3 regions of the Butyricicoccus intestinisimiae genome follow, and region 2 is predicted to be linked to each of the others. Evidence: a T-box and tRNA genes for the amino acid it is inferred to sense, from the RefSeq annotation. Region 2 holds a T-box; the other regions hold tRNA genes.
What was found. The T-box of region 2 lies ahead of KQI75_RS01265 (valine--tRNA ligase). A T-box ahead of a tRNA ligase gene usually reads a tRNA of that ligase, here a tRNA-Val.
Positions count from the first base shown of each region.

Region 1 (4,590 bases), on a different contig from region 2:
ACTGTATCATCTCGGCGTTGGCAAGCGGTACGCCCAATCGAAACAACTCCGCGACCGCCTCGCCGGTATTGGCAAGAGAACCCGTCGTATCGCCAAACAATCCGTGCATGCCGCCGCACGCCATGATGACGGCATCCACCTGAATCGGCATGTGTTCGCCGGTATAGGTATCGCGCACCACGCAGCCGCCGCAGGTGTTTCCATCCAGCAGCAGGGTTTCAAAGACATGGTGATCCAGCCGCGCAACGCTTTTTTTGACTTCCCAGCGGCGCACCGCGTCAATCATCGCGGTAACCAGTTGTTTGCCGGTATCGCTCTGTGCAAATGCCGTGCGCTTGTTTTTCTGTCCGCCAAACGCGCGCACGTCTATGTCATTCTGTTCGGTGCGGTTAAACTGCACGCCGAGCGCATCCAGCTGCCGGACGAGCGACGGCGCCGCCTGCGTCAGTCCATGCACCGCCTGCGGATTTGCCAAACCGCACGCAGCGCGCAGGGTATCCGCCTCATGCTGCTGCGGCGTGTCGCCTTCTCCCTTGGTGTCCAGCGCCGCATTGATGCCGCCCTCCGCCATGACCGACTGCGCCCGTTCCGACGGCTGCGCAGACACCAAAATCGCCTGCTGTCCCTGCTCCGCCGCCGTCCAAGCCGCAGACAGCCCGGCAAGCCCCGCGCCAACAATCAACAATGTCTTTTTCATACATGCCACCTAATATAGTACACTACGACAGATCCCGCCATAAACAACAGCAGGATGGATAACATCAAAAACAAATCGCCGCGCCGCTCTTTATATGTAATGACGCCCAGAGAAACCAGCAGCGGACGCACATTGACGAAGATATGTACAAACAGCGCCGCAATCAGCAGCAGCTGCGTGAGCAGCTTCACGGTTGTAAACGGCGTCAGAATATACAGTCCGTCCTCCACGCTGCCAAACGCGCCCATGTGAAAGAAAACAAGAATCAAAATCGCCAAGCCGCTGGCTCTGCGCGTCCAGAACAGCGCGTTTTGTTTGCTGTACGCGAAGCCCTGTTTGGTCCGAACCGTCTGAATCGTCAGACGAACCCCGATGCACAGATGCAGAAAAAGCAGCAGCATGCCGATATGCGCGAGCATCTTTCCGCCGGTCTGGCCCACGCCCAGTAGCATAAAGCTACTCAGCACGCCATGCAGCAAAAACACGACTATCAGCAAGACCGACACAATCGTATTGAGCTTTCTCACCGAACCGCCTCCATTTCTTCCCGTGTCAGTTCCCGTACGGTATATGCCTGTGTCTGCTTGCGTCCAATTTGATCGCGTGCAATCAAAAACAGCTGCAATTTTCCCTCTTTGGCAAATGCGCGCAGCATCGCATCCGATTGCGTCTGTACGCGGCAATCCGTACCGTTGCGTTCCAGCGCGCGCGCCAGCTTGCGCGCGTATTTCTGTGCCGCCTCATCCTGCTCAGACACCGTGAGCAGCACCGAATCCGGCAAGCTGTCCTGTGTCTCCTGACCGGCAGCAAGCGCAGCTACCGCCTCCTGCTCCCCGCGCTCCATATCCTGCGGCATGCCCAGCGCATAGGCATCCGCAAGCTCCGCGGTCTGCGTCCTTTTGGTTGCACCGGACAAAACATCCATCGCAGACGGCGGGTGCTGCAAAAACCGTCCCAGTGCAAACAGGACAAGCACCAGCACGGCTGCAATCGCAAACCGCCGCTTTCTTGTCGAACTTTCCTTCATGCCGTCCTCCTTTTGTTTTTTCTCAGAAAAAACAAAAAAGCACTCCAAATCTGGAGTGCTTTTTTACTTGGTGGAAGTTACAGGGCTCGAACCTGTGACCCTCTGCTTGTAAGGCAGATGCTCTCCCAGCTGAGCTAAACTTCCATTGGTGACCCGTACGAGAATCGAACTCGTGTTACCGCCGTGAAAGGGCGGTGTCTTAACCGCTTGACCAACGGGCCATAGTGGTAGCGGTAATTGGACTTGAACCAATGACCTTCCGGGTATGAACCGGACGCTCTAGCCAACTAAGCTATACCGCCATACTATATTTTGTACTCTGGCTTGTTGTTTCTCTTTCGTCGTTGCTCTTGCCAGATGACGATGTTTATTATATAGCCTGGAGCGCCAAATGTCAACACTTTTTTTAAAAAATTTTATGTTTTTTCTTGTATCTTTTTTATACTACAAAAAAGTTGCATTTTTTCGCCCTAAAAGCCCATTTTACGCGCCACAAGCATTGGAACGGTGTAATTGTTAATGAGCCGTTCAATGCGTTTTTCTCCATCCACTTCCTCGCTGAGCGCCTGATATCCCTTTTTATACAGCTCGCCGCGGGAAATTTTTTCTTCGCTGTCCGCAACAGTTGTGTCCAGCAGCTTGTTGAGCTGCGTGATCTCCCCAGATGATGCATTTTTATCACAATCACCGGCGCGCAGTCCAGCATCCGCCAGCTGCAAATCCTGCATCCGCTGGATATACGCAAAATTTTCCGGATAACGGCTGTCCAGATAATCCTCATACAATTCCGCATTCCAAGTGTGTGTCTGCTTCATCTCATCTGCGGTCAGCATAAAGTAGCTTTGACAGACCTTTTCCCCGCCGTCCGGCACCGGATCGTCATAGGTGCAGTCGATAAAATACGTCGTCCCGTACAGGCGCACCGCGTTCCACGCGTGCGTCATGTCATCGTCCTCCACATAATACACATCCAGACCGGCGCCGTCGCACATCGCCTGAAAGGCGCGCGCATAGCCCGCGCACACGGCTTTTTTGTCCTGCACGGCTCCCGCCGCCATCTGCGTGCGCAGCTCGCCGTTTTCCGTGTACACACACCCGCGAATCAAGGCATCGTGTATCGCCTGCAATTTGCCGGTAATGGTAATCTGTCCCTGTACGGCCTGCGCGCCCAGCTTGCGTGCGGCTTCGAGTCCGTCATCCTGCTCCTGCCTGCTCGGAATGTTCCATGTCAGCCGCAGTGCGCCGTTTTGATAGGTCTCTGTCTCCAAATTGGACAAATACGGCTCTCCCGCCTGCAGCAGATGATAGACCTCCTGTTCAGAAATGTCCTTGCTGCGGAACATCAGGCTGTTTTGCCCATCCCGATACGACACCGCGAGGTCATCCGCCGCCGCCAAGCTGGTTTCCGCGAGGGAAACATCCTGCTTTGCCGGCAGCTTCCAGCGCAAAAACAGCAGAAGGGCAGCGACCATGCACACCACCACACTCCATTTGATGAGTTTCTTTCGCATCGTCTCTGCCCTCCCGATTTTATCTATGAATATATTACGCCTGATGCAGCGTCATCGCAACCCAATCGCCGGACTGATCGCGGCGATCCAGCACAAAGCCTGCGCCGAGCAGCGACGCCTGTACCTCATCTGCGCGCGGCGCGATGATACCGGATACAATCAGCGTGCCTTCGCGCTTGAGCTTGCTCTTGAGAATGTCCTGCATGCCCATGATGACGTCCGCCACGATATTTGCAACGATAATATCATAGTCTCCGCCAATGCGCGCAGACAGCTCTGCATCGCCAATGACATCGCCGACACCGGTATGCAGCGCAAAACCATTCTTCTCTGCGTTTTCCGCCGCAATGCGCACGGCATTCGGGTCAATATCCACAGCGGTCACATCCTCCGCGCCGAGCATATGCGCCGCCACGGACAAAATGCCGCTGCCGCAGCCCATATCCAGCAGGCGGTCTCCCGACTTTACCAGACGCTCCAGCTCGCAGATGCACAGCTGTGTCGTGTTGTGCGTGCCCGTGCCAAAGCTGGATGACGGGTCAATCTCCAAAATTCTGCGTCCCTCTTCCGGCTCGCACTGCTCCCAAGACGGCTTGATGAGGAAGGTCTCGCCGACGCGGAACGGCTTGAAATACTGCTTCCAGTTGTTTTCCCAGTCCTCCTGACGGATAGAAGCCAGTTCCGTCACACAGCGGCCGAATGCCTTCTCCGTGTCGCGGGCACGCAGCTCAGCCAGACCGGCATTGACCTGCGCGAGCATCTCTGCGCCCGCCGGACTGTCCTCCACGTAAATCTTTACGTTGGTCTCCGCGTCTTTTTTCTCCTGCGACAGCTTTTCATCCACATAGTCCCAGTATATCTCGGTGTCATGCAGAAAATCCTCAAAATCCTGCGAATCCTCAATGACAAAGCCATCTATGCCCAGATCCATCAGCATGCCGGTCACGGCGTCGATGCCTGCCGTCGATGTCCAGATCGTCACTTCTGTCCAGTTATTCATATGATTCCTCCTGATTTCTAAAAAGCGCAGACAGGGAAAGCCCCCATCTGCGCTTTCACATATCTTACAAAGATACCATGCCATAATGCCGGCAAAAATACTCCAACGTATTTTCGTCCAGCTCCCACGTTCCATCATACAGCGCGATACCGTCAAACACGCGCAGGGCTTCTTCCAGCAGCTCCGGATCTTCCGCCTCCAGACAGACCGGACGATTGAGCATCACCTGATTTTCGGCGAGCAAATGCACATCATACGACGTGCTGATTTCCAGCTTGAGCGCGCCGGACCACTGATCTTCGAGATCCAGCAGCGTCTCCCCAAAATGATCTTCCAAATCAATCGGGTCGGAAAT
Region 1 is NZ_JAHLQI010000002.1:305,175-309,764, forward strand. It holds gene KQI75_RS04925 (FAD-binding protein) at 1-697, opposite strand, end outside; gene KQI75_RS04930 (pilus assembly protein PilX) at 694-1,224, opposite strand; gene KQI75_RS04935 (DUF6921 family protein) at 1,221-1,724, opposite strand; tRNA gene KQI75_RS04940 (tRNA-Val) at 1,793-1,868, opposite strand; tRNA gene KQI75_RS04945 (tRNA-Glu) at 1,871-1,945, opposite strand; tRNA gene KQI75_RS04950 (tRNA-Met) at 1,950-2,026, opposite strand; gene KQI75_RS04955 (transglutaminase domain-containing protein) at 2,195-3,235, opposite strand; gene prmA (50S ribosomal protein L11 methyltransferase) at 3,270-4,235, opposite strand; gene KQI75_RS04965 (hypothetical protein) at 4,300-4,590, opposite strand, start outside.
Region 1: it encodes a tRNA-Val, which carries the amino acid that the T-box ahead of KQI75_RS01265 (valine--tRNA ligase) is inferred to sense. The anticodon was not compared.

Region 2 (4,590 bases):
CTGTCAGGCTTGACAATATGGCTTTTATCCGCAGCAATTTCTTCTACCGTATTGCCGAGCACCGCCATGTGATCCAGCGCCACGTGTGCCATCACAGCAACTTCCGGTGCATCTATGATATTCGTCGCGTCATACCGTCCGCCGAGGCCGACTTCCAGCACGACAATATCACACGCTTGTTCTGCAAAATACTGCATCGCACACGCGGTTGTGAACTCGAATTCCCCGATGTGCTCGCCTTCCGGTAAAATCAGCTGCTGCTCTTTTTCCGCGACCTGCGCCGCAATGCGGCACAGGTCTTCGCGCGGAATCATTTGTTCATTGACGCGGATGCGCTCACAGAAATCCATGATAAACGGCGAGGTGTACAGACCGGTTTTGTATCCGTCCTGCTGTAAAGCGGATGCACTTAACACCGCGATGCTTCCCTTGCCATTTGTACCCGCAACATGGATAAATTTCAGTTTTTTTTGTGGATTTCCCAATATCGCCAGCAGGGCACGGATGCGATCCAAGCACGGTGTGCCGCTGAATCTGCCGTGGGCATGTATGCGCTCTAACGTCTGTTCGTAACCAACCATAAAAATTAGTCCAGCGCAGCGATGCTCTCGTTGAGCTTGGCAATCTGATCGTTGAGCTTGGCAGCCTTGACGCGCTCACCCTCAACAACCTGTTCCGGCGCCTTGTTCAGGAATCCTGGATTGTTCAGCTTCTTGTTGATGAAGTCCAGATCCTTCTGTGCCTTCTTAAGTTCCTTATTCAGTCTAGCCTTCTCCTTCTCGAAGTCGACCAGCTCGTTCATCGGCAGGTACATCTGCACATCACCGGTGACAACAGAAACCATCTTGGCTGCGTCAGCCGGTGCTTCTGCGGAAACATTGAGCGCACTTGCATAAGCGAGCTTGAGGAAGCAAGCCTCACCCTCCGTAAAGACTTCCTGACGTGCCTTGTCCTCGGTCACAACATAAACCTGTGCCTTCTTAGACGGCGGAACATTCATCTCTGCACGGCGGTTACGGATTGCACGGATGCTGTCCATCAGCATTTCCATCTGTGCTTCTTCGGTCGGGAAATTCAGCTCGTCCTGATACTCCGGCCACTTGGACAGCATGATGGTCTCGCCCTCATGCGGCAGTGCCTGCCAAATGGTCTCGGTGATGAACGGCATAAACGGATGCAGCAGCTGCATCGAACCGGACAGCACATAGCACAGCACGTTTTGTACGTTCTCGCAGGTCTCCTTGTCGTCCTTGTTCTGCAGACGAGTCTTTGCAATCTCGATATACCAATCGCAGAATACATCCCAAATAAAGTCATTGAGCTTCTGTGCGGCAATGCCCAGCTCATACTTGTCAATGTTCGTCGTGACATCCTGTACCAGCGTATTGAACTTGGACAGAATCCACTTGTCCTCCATGGTCAGCGTCTTCGGCAGCTGTACCTTGTCAATGGTCAGGTTCATCTGGATAAAGCGGGAAGCGTTCCAGATCTTGTTGCAGAAGTTTCTGCTTGCCTCAACACGATCCTTGGAGTAGCGCATGTCATTTCCTGGCGAATTGCCAGTTGCCAGCGTGAAGCGCAGCGCATCTGCGCCGTACTGGTCAATGACCTTGAGCGGGTCAATGCCGTTGCCCAGAGACTTGGACATCTTTCTGCCCTGCTCGTCGCGCACCAGACCGTGAATATAAACCGTCTTAAACGGAACTTCCTTCATGTGCTCCATGCCGGAGAAAATCATGCGGGCAACCCAGAAGAAGATAATATCATAGCCGGTAACCAGCGTATCCGTCGGATAAAAGTATTCCAGCTCCGGCGTCTTATCCGGCCAGCCCAGCGTGGAAAATGGCCACAGCGCAGAGGAGAACCATGTATCCAGCACGTCCTCTTCCTGACGAATGTGATGACCGCCGCACTTCGGGCAAGTCGTCACATCTTCCTTGGCAACAACCATCTCGCCGCAGTCCTCGCAATAGTATGCCGGAATGCGGTGACCCCACCACAGCTGACGGGAAATGCACCAGTCATGCACGTTTTCCATCCAATGGGTGTATGTCTTGCTGAAGCGCTCCGGAACAAACTTGATTTCGCCCTCGTCGACAACGCGAATAGCATCCTTTGCCAGCGGCGCCATCTTGACGAACCACTGTGCAGAGGTCATCGGCTCTACCGTGGTACCGCAGCGATAGCAGGTGCCGACATTATGGGTATGATCCTCAATCTTGACCAGACGGCCCTCTGCTTCCAGATCTGCCAGAACTGCCTTGCGGCACTCATAGCGATCCATGCCTTGATACTTGCCGCCGTTTTCATTGACGGTTGCATCCTCATTGAACACGAGAATCTGCTCCAGATTATGGCGCTGACCCATCTCAAAGTCATTCGGGTCGTGGCACGGCGTGGTCTTTACACAACCGGTGCCAAATTCCTTATCAACATAATCATCGGCAAAAATCGGAATCTCACGGCCGATAATCGGCAGAATTGCCATCTTGCCAACCAGATGCTTGTAGCGCTCATCCTCCGGATTGACAGCGATGCCACTGTCGCCCATGAAGGTCTCCGGACGGGTGGTAGCGACAATCATGCACTCGTCCGAGTCCTTGATGTCGTACTTGATATACCACAGCTTGCCCGGCTGGGTCTCATACTCTACTTCGGCATCAGACAGCGCCGTTGCACAGTGCGGGCACCAGTTGATGATGCGGCTGCCCTTGTAAATCAAGCCCTTGTTGTACAGGTTGACAAACACTTCCTTGACAGCCTTCGAGCAGCCTTCATCCATCGTAAAGCGCTCTCTGCGCCAGTCACAGGAGGAACCCAGCTTCTTGAGCTGCTGGATGATGCGGTCACCGTACTGGTTCTTCCACGCCCATACGCGCTCCAAGAACTTCTCACGGCCGAGGTCGTAACGGGTCAGACCCTCTTCCTTGCGCAGGTTTTCCTCTACCTTAATCTGGGTAGCGATGCCTGCGTGGTCTGTGCCCGGCATCCACAGCGCAGAGTAGCCCTGCATGCGCTTGGTACGGATCAAAATATCCTGCAGGGTTTCGTCAAACGCGTGACCCATATGCAGCTGACCGGTTACATTCGGAGGCGGAATAACAATCGTAAACGGCTTTTTGTTTTTGTCTACTTCTGCATTGAAGTAGCCCTTTTCTTCCCACGTCTTGTACAGCTTGTCTTCTGTCGCAGACGGGTCATACGTCTTTGGCAATTCGTTGGTCACAAAATTGCCTCCTTCCTTGTATAATCATTGAAATTGGATCTTTAGCTGAAAAAAAGTCTTCGTCCTAAATTCATCAGGACGAAGACTTGTATCCTCCGCGGTACCACCTTGCATTCACACAGGGCGTGCCTGCGTGCACTTTGTGTCGGATAACGGCGACAAACCGAATGTTCCTACGCGCCAGACAAGCTGGTTTCGGCACATTGACTCAGAAGCTACCTTCCAATCCCTGCCGCGAAGCCTCGCACCAACCGGCTTCTCTCTTTGCTGGCACAGGAATGTACTCCTCTTCTTCAGCGTCGATCTCTGTTTAGACCTGTATATTATAGTATGGCAAGGCGAGATTGTCAACACTTAAAAGCGTATAGGAACCTCTGAAGTATGTACTTTGCAAGAGTAGCCTCTGCTTTCCATCATTTCTTTTACATTTTTCTCTGCTAATTCCTTCTCTAAAAGCGGCCCAACTGTAACAGAAGTAATTGCCTCTTTAGGCACAGAAGCTTCCACATACGGAATAATATAGCCATTTCCTGTCCAATATTTTGTTGGTAATCCGTTAGAAATATCTTTATCTTTTGGAATTCGCAAAATGACTCGTACTTCCTTCTCGTGAGAAAAATGTTCATCTTTAAAGCAGAATTGCAATTCCGCTATAGACAACGAAAGATCTCGTTTAACTCGTTCAATATCTTCCGGTTTAACATCTTCCGGATCTCGCCTTTTTTTGAAAATTTCTAAAGATTGCTCGCATTTTAAAAGAATCTCATCTAATTTTTTCCTTTTATCTTCTTCCTGATAAATAATCTGATATTTATTCAACATATATCCATAAGGATTTTCGATATTCTCCCATTTTACGAAATCTATTCCCAACGCATAGCCTTCATAGCGGCTCGATTTTGAATAATAGTTCCACATCGGCAAAGAATCTCCATCTGTAGAAAAACTACAGATGTATACATTCTTAGAATCCATTTCACTGACGATCCGTTCATTAGCATCAATCGTAACTGGTTCTGCTGACAATTCCCATTCATCCACTTCTGTATCTATCAGCTCTTGAATAGCGTCCTGAAATTCTTCGCGTATATCATCTCCCTTCAACTCCTTATACTCTTTTAACACTTCTTGAATATCGTACCGTTCATTTTTGTCATTCAAGCTATCCCATCGTGTAAACCACAGTTTCGCATTCTTGCTATCTTCCCCGTTGTCTACAATGCCCAATAATCCACTTGGCGATGTATAATGGTACACTGTATTATCTGTTGAATCCATTTTGCACTCCTTTAAATGGTTATTTTTACATTGCTTTATTGTATCATACTAAGAATAGGTATGCAATGCAGGGTTCTAAAATAAAA
Region 2 is NZ_JAHLQI010000001.1:242,346-246,935, reverse strand. It holds gene KQI75_RS01270 (bifunctional folylpolyglutamate synthase/dihydrofolate synthase) at 1-581, opposite strand, end outside; gene KQI75_RS01265 (valine--tRNA ligase) at 587-3,226, opposite strand; T-box leader at 3,298-3,532, opposite strand; gene KQI75_RS01260 (DUF2971 domain-containing protein) at 3,581-4,504, opposite strand.

Region 3 (4,590 bases), on a different contig from region 2:
GAATACTATGACCGCTTCACCGATGACGTGCCATACGAACGGTGGGCGGATTTTTTTGAGCGGATTTTTGAACAAAAGCACGTCAAGCCGTCTGTGATTTTGGATTTGGCGTGTGGTACCGGCTCGCTGACCAGCATCTTGGCACAGCGCGGCTATGATATGATTGGTGTCGATCAGTCGGAAGATATGCTGATGATTGCACAGGAAAACTGCATGGATGCCAATCCGGACAAGCCGGTTTTGCTTCTGCATCAGCCGATGCAGGAATTGGAGCTGTACGGCGGGATAGATGCCTGCGTGTGCTGCTTGGATTCCGTCAATTATGTAGAAGATCCGGATATGCTGCGCGAGGCAATGAAGCGCGTCTATACATATCTCAAGCCGGGCGGACTGTTTTTATTTGACGTCAACACCCGCAGCAAGTTGGAGCGCATTGACGGACAGAGCTTTGTCCGCGAGGATGAGGATGTGTTCTGCGTCTGGCAGTGCATGCTGGAAGAAAATCTGTGCCAGTATCACTTTGACATCTTTGAGCTCAACGAGGATGGCGCATGGAACCGCTATGAAGAACACCACATCGAGCGCGTGTACGACAATGCGGAGCTGACGGATATGTTACAGCAGGCGGGCTTTACAGACATCGAACTGCGCGGTGAGCTGTCGGACGAGCCGCCGAAGGAGAAGGAAGAACGCATTTTCTTCTTGGCAAGAAAACCGGAATAAATCATGAGGAGACGATAAAATATGAGTGATAGATTGATTCGTGCGATTTGCCGCAATGCGGAGATCAAGTTTACCGCGGTGTGCACAACGGAAACCGTTGAGCGCGCGCGCCAGATTCACAAAACGCTGCCGCTGGCAACCGCTGCGCTGGGCAGAACGCTGTCTGCGGCTTCTATGATGGGCAGAGAGCTGAAGGACAAGAACGGCTCTGTGACCATTCAGATCAAGGGCAACGGCCCGCTTGGCGCCATTACCACCATCGGCGACTGTGACGGCTGTGTGCGCGGCTATTTGCAGAATCCTGCTGCGGAGCTGCCGCTGCTGCCGAACGGCCATCTGGACGTTGGCTCCGGTGTCGGCCGCGGCTATCTGATGGTTATCAAGGACATTGGTGTCGGTGAGCCGTTTACCGGCACGACAGCTCTGCACAACGGCGAAATTGCCGAGGACATCACCAAGTATTTCGCGGAGAGCGAACAGGTGCCGTCTGCGGTTGCACTGGGCGTTTTGGTGGACACCGACCAGCATGTCAAGCAGGCGGGCGGCTATATCGTCCAGCTCATGCCGGGCGCGACAGACGAGGACATCACCCGTCTGGAGAACAACATTGCCAAAGCTGGCGCAATGACCGCGATGCTGGAGAGCGGCATGTCGTTGGAGGACATTGCCCATGCCGTGCTGGACGGCTTTGAGGTCGAGTTTTTGGAAGAAGCACCGGTTACCTATCGCTGCGGCTGCAATCACGCCAAGGTCACCCGCGCGCTCATCAGCTTGGGCAAGGACGAGCTGACGCGCCTGCGTGATGAGGAGGAAGGCATTGAAGTAACTTGTCAGTTCTGCGACAAGGTCTATAAGATGACCCGCGACGACATTGCTGTGATGCTGGAGGCTGCGACGGCGAAAGAGGAGAATAACGGCTGATAACCGCGAAAAACAGCACGTTTTGACAGAGAAAAAAGAATTTTGAAAAAAATCAAAAAAACTTTGAAAAAAGTGTTGACAAAACCGCATCCAGTGAGTATACTATAATAGTCGCTGGACGGTACGGAAGTTTAGCTCAGCTGGGAGAGCATCTGCCTTACAAGCAGAGGGTCACAGGTTCGAGCCCTGTAACTTCCACCACCTGGCCCGGTAGTTCAGTTGGTTAGAACGCCAGCCTGTCACGCTGGAGGTCGTCGGTTCGAGCCCGATCCGGGTCGCCAGTAAACTTTAACTCGTTTCCATCGTCTTCGGACGGTGGAACGAAAAAAGTTTTCTGAAATGGAAAAAAGTTCTTGACAAACAGGGGCTTAGATGATATAATAAATATCGTCGTCTGACAGAAAAGACAACTTGCCTCTGTAGCTCAGTCGGTAGAGCAGGGGACTGAAAATCCCCGTGTCGGTGGTTCGATTCCGCCCGGAGGCACCAACAATATGCGGATGTAGCTCATCTGGTAGAGCGCCACCTTGCCAAGGTGGAGGTAGCGAGTTCGAGCCTCGTCATCCGCTCCATACGGTGCCATAGCCAAGCGGTAAGGCAGTGGACTGCAACTCCTTGATCCCCAGTTCGATTCTGGGTGGCACCTCCAAACAGTAACGGATAACCAAAAAGGTTGTCCGTTATTTTTTTGCCATGATATGCAGAGAAGAAAGAGAGATACAATCACATATAGAAACAAATCCCATGTCCAAGCCATTGCAGCTCAGACATGGGATTTGTTCGTTTTTAGTCCCAATTTCTCCGACCATAGCGGGTGGTCATCTGGCAGATTTCTTTTTGAAGCTTTTTGGTCAGCTGGGTCTTTTTCAGCCGCCAGCGCCAGTTTTTGCCCAATGTAGAAGGCTTGTTGATGCGAGCGGAATTATCCAGTCCCAGCCAATCCTGCATGGGGATGATGCAGGTTGCCGCTGCGCTCCGCAAGACCAGCGCGATCATACTTTTATAGAGCTGATCTTCTGGGGTGGCGTAGTCATACAGATAGTCCCGTACCATGGTGCGTTCGGCAGAGGTGATGGTCTGGTACCACGATACCAGTGTCTCGTTGTCATGTGTGCCGGTATATGCGACGCTGTTCACAGGGTAATTGTGGGGCAGGTAGTCGCTGGCACTGCCGGTGTCGCGGGAATCAAAGGCAAATTCCAGAACTTTAATGCCGGCAAAGCCGCTGTCACGCACCAGCTGACGCACGGAATCACTCATGTAGCCGAGATCCTCCGCGATGATATTCCGCTTGCCAAGTGCATGCTCTACGGCATGGAACAGCTCCATGCCGGGGCCTTTCTCCCAGTGACCGGCCGCAGCGGTATCACTGCCATAGGGGACAGAAAAATACTCGTCAAAACCGCGGAAGTGGTCGATGCGTACCACATCATACAGCTCAAAGCAGTACCACAGGCGGGTGATCCACCACTGATAACCGGTGTCGCGGTGCACTTCCCAGCGGTAGAGCGGATTGCCCCAGAGCTGACCAGTGGCGGAAAATCCATCTGGCGGGACGCCGGCTACCGCTGTGGGAACGTTCTTTTCGTCCAGCTGGAACAAGTCGGGATTTGCCCATGCATCCGCGGAATCCAGCGCCACATAGATGGGAATATCGCCGATAATCTGAATGCCCTTGCTGTTGGCATATGCTTTTAATTTGCGCCATTGCTCATCAAACTTGAATTGGATGTACTTGTAATATTCCACATCAAAGTATAGTTCCTGATGATAATAGTCGAGGGCATTTTGCCAGCGCAGGCGGATATCCTCCGCCCATTCCGTCCACGGCTTGCCGCCAAATCGGTCTTTGACCGCCATGAACAGGGCAAAATCATCCAGCCACCACTTGTTTTTCTCGCAGAAGGCGATGAAGTCTTCGTTTTGACTGATGTTGCTGCGGGAATAAGCCAGCCGCAGCAAACGGCCTCGTTCTGTGTACAGACGATGGTAATTAATGTCGTCTGCTTTGCGGCCAAAGTTTGTTTTTTTGCACTCGGCGGCGGTCAGCACGCCTTCTTCCACCAGTGCGTCCAAGCTGATAAAATACGGATTGCCCGCAAAAGCGGAAAAGCTCTGATACGGACTGTCGCCGTAGCTGGTCGTACCCAGCGGCAAAATCTGCCAGTAGGTCTGTCCGGCCTCTTTCAGCCAGTCCACAAAGTTATATGCTTCTTGTGAAAAACAACCGATGCCGTAGGGGGACGGCAAACTGCTGACGGGCAATAAAATACCTGCACTTCTCTGCATTTTTCTTTACCTTCCTTTACAACTCAATGAGAATGCCCGCGTGATCGGACACCTGCGGTTCTTGTGCTCCGTTGAACACAACCCGACTGCTTTTGACCGGCAGTGCTTGAAAGCACCAAATCTGGTCGATACGCTTTTTAGCTGCGGCATTCGGAGCATCTCTCCAGCCATCAATGGCCTGCGTGACCGTATAGCCGTCATCCCGCTTTTGCGCCAGACAGTAGGTATCCTGCCAGCCGTCGCGGACAATCAAATCGTAACCTTCTCCGCGTACTGCCGCTTCGCTGTTGAAGTCACCGAGCAAAAACGCCTGTTTTTTGGAACCCGCTGCCTGTGACAGGTTTTCCCACTGGGCGCGGAACGGATCTTCTTCGTCCTTCCACCAGCCTAGGTGGACCGTGTAATACCAAACATCTTGTGTACAGATGCCCAGCGCACGGCGGGTTTTCCAATAGGTATAGTCGTTGGATTTGCTCAGCAGCAGATTTTCAGCGGCGGTGATGGGGGCACGGCTGAACACAGCCATGCCCTCATCGTATTTGTCATAACCGATTTTTGCCGGAACCCAGCTCCAATGATACTGTACGCCGCGCTCTTCCAGCATCCGCGCCACCGCAGCGGCGTGGTTATCTGCCTTCAGCGGCACCTGATTGCAGG
Region 3 is NZ_JAHLQI010000006.1:66,308-70,897, forward strand. It holds gene KQI75_RS10905 (class I SAM-dependent DNA methyltransferase) at 1-723, shown strand, start outside; gene hslO (Hsp33 family molecular chaperone HslO) at 745-1,644, shown strand; tRNA gene KQI75_RS10915 (tRNA-Val) at 1,770-1,845, shown strand; tRNA gene KQI75_RS10920 (tRNA-Asp) at 1,849-1,925, shown strand; tRNA gene KQI75_RS10925 (tRNA-Phe) at 2,058-2,133, shown strand; tRNA gene KQI75_RS10930 (tRNA-Gly) at 2,141-2,216, shown strand; tRNA gene KQI75_RS10935 (tRNA-Cys) at 2,220-2,293, shown strand; gene malQ (4-alpha-glucanotransferase) at 2,431-3,933, opposite strand; gene KQI75_RS10945 (endonuclease/exonuclease/phosphatase family protein) at 3,950-4,590, opposite strand, start outside.
Region 3: it encodes a tRNA-Val, which carries the amino acid that the T-box ahead of KQI75_RS01265 (valine--tRNA ligase) is inferred to sense. The anticodon was not compared.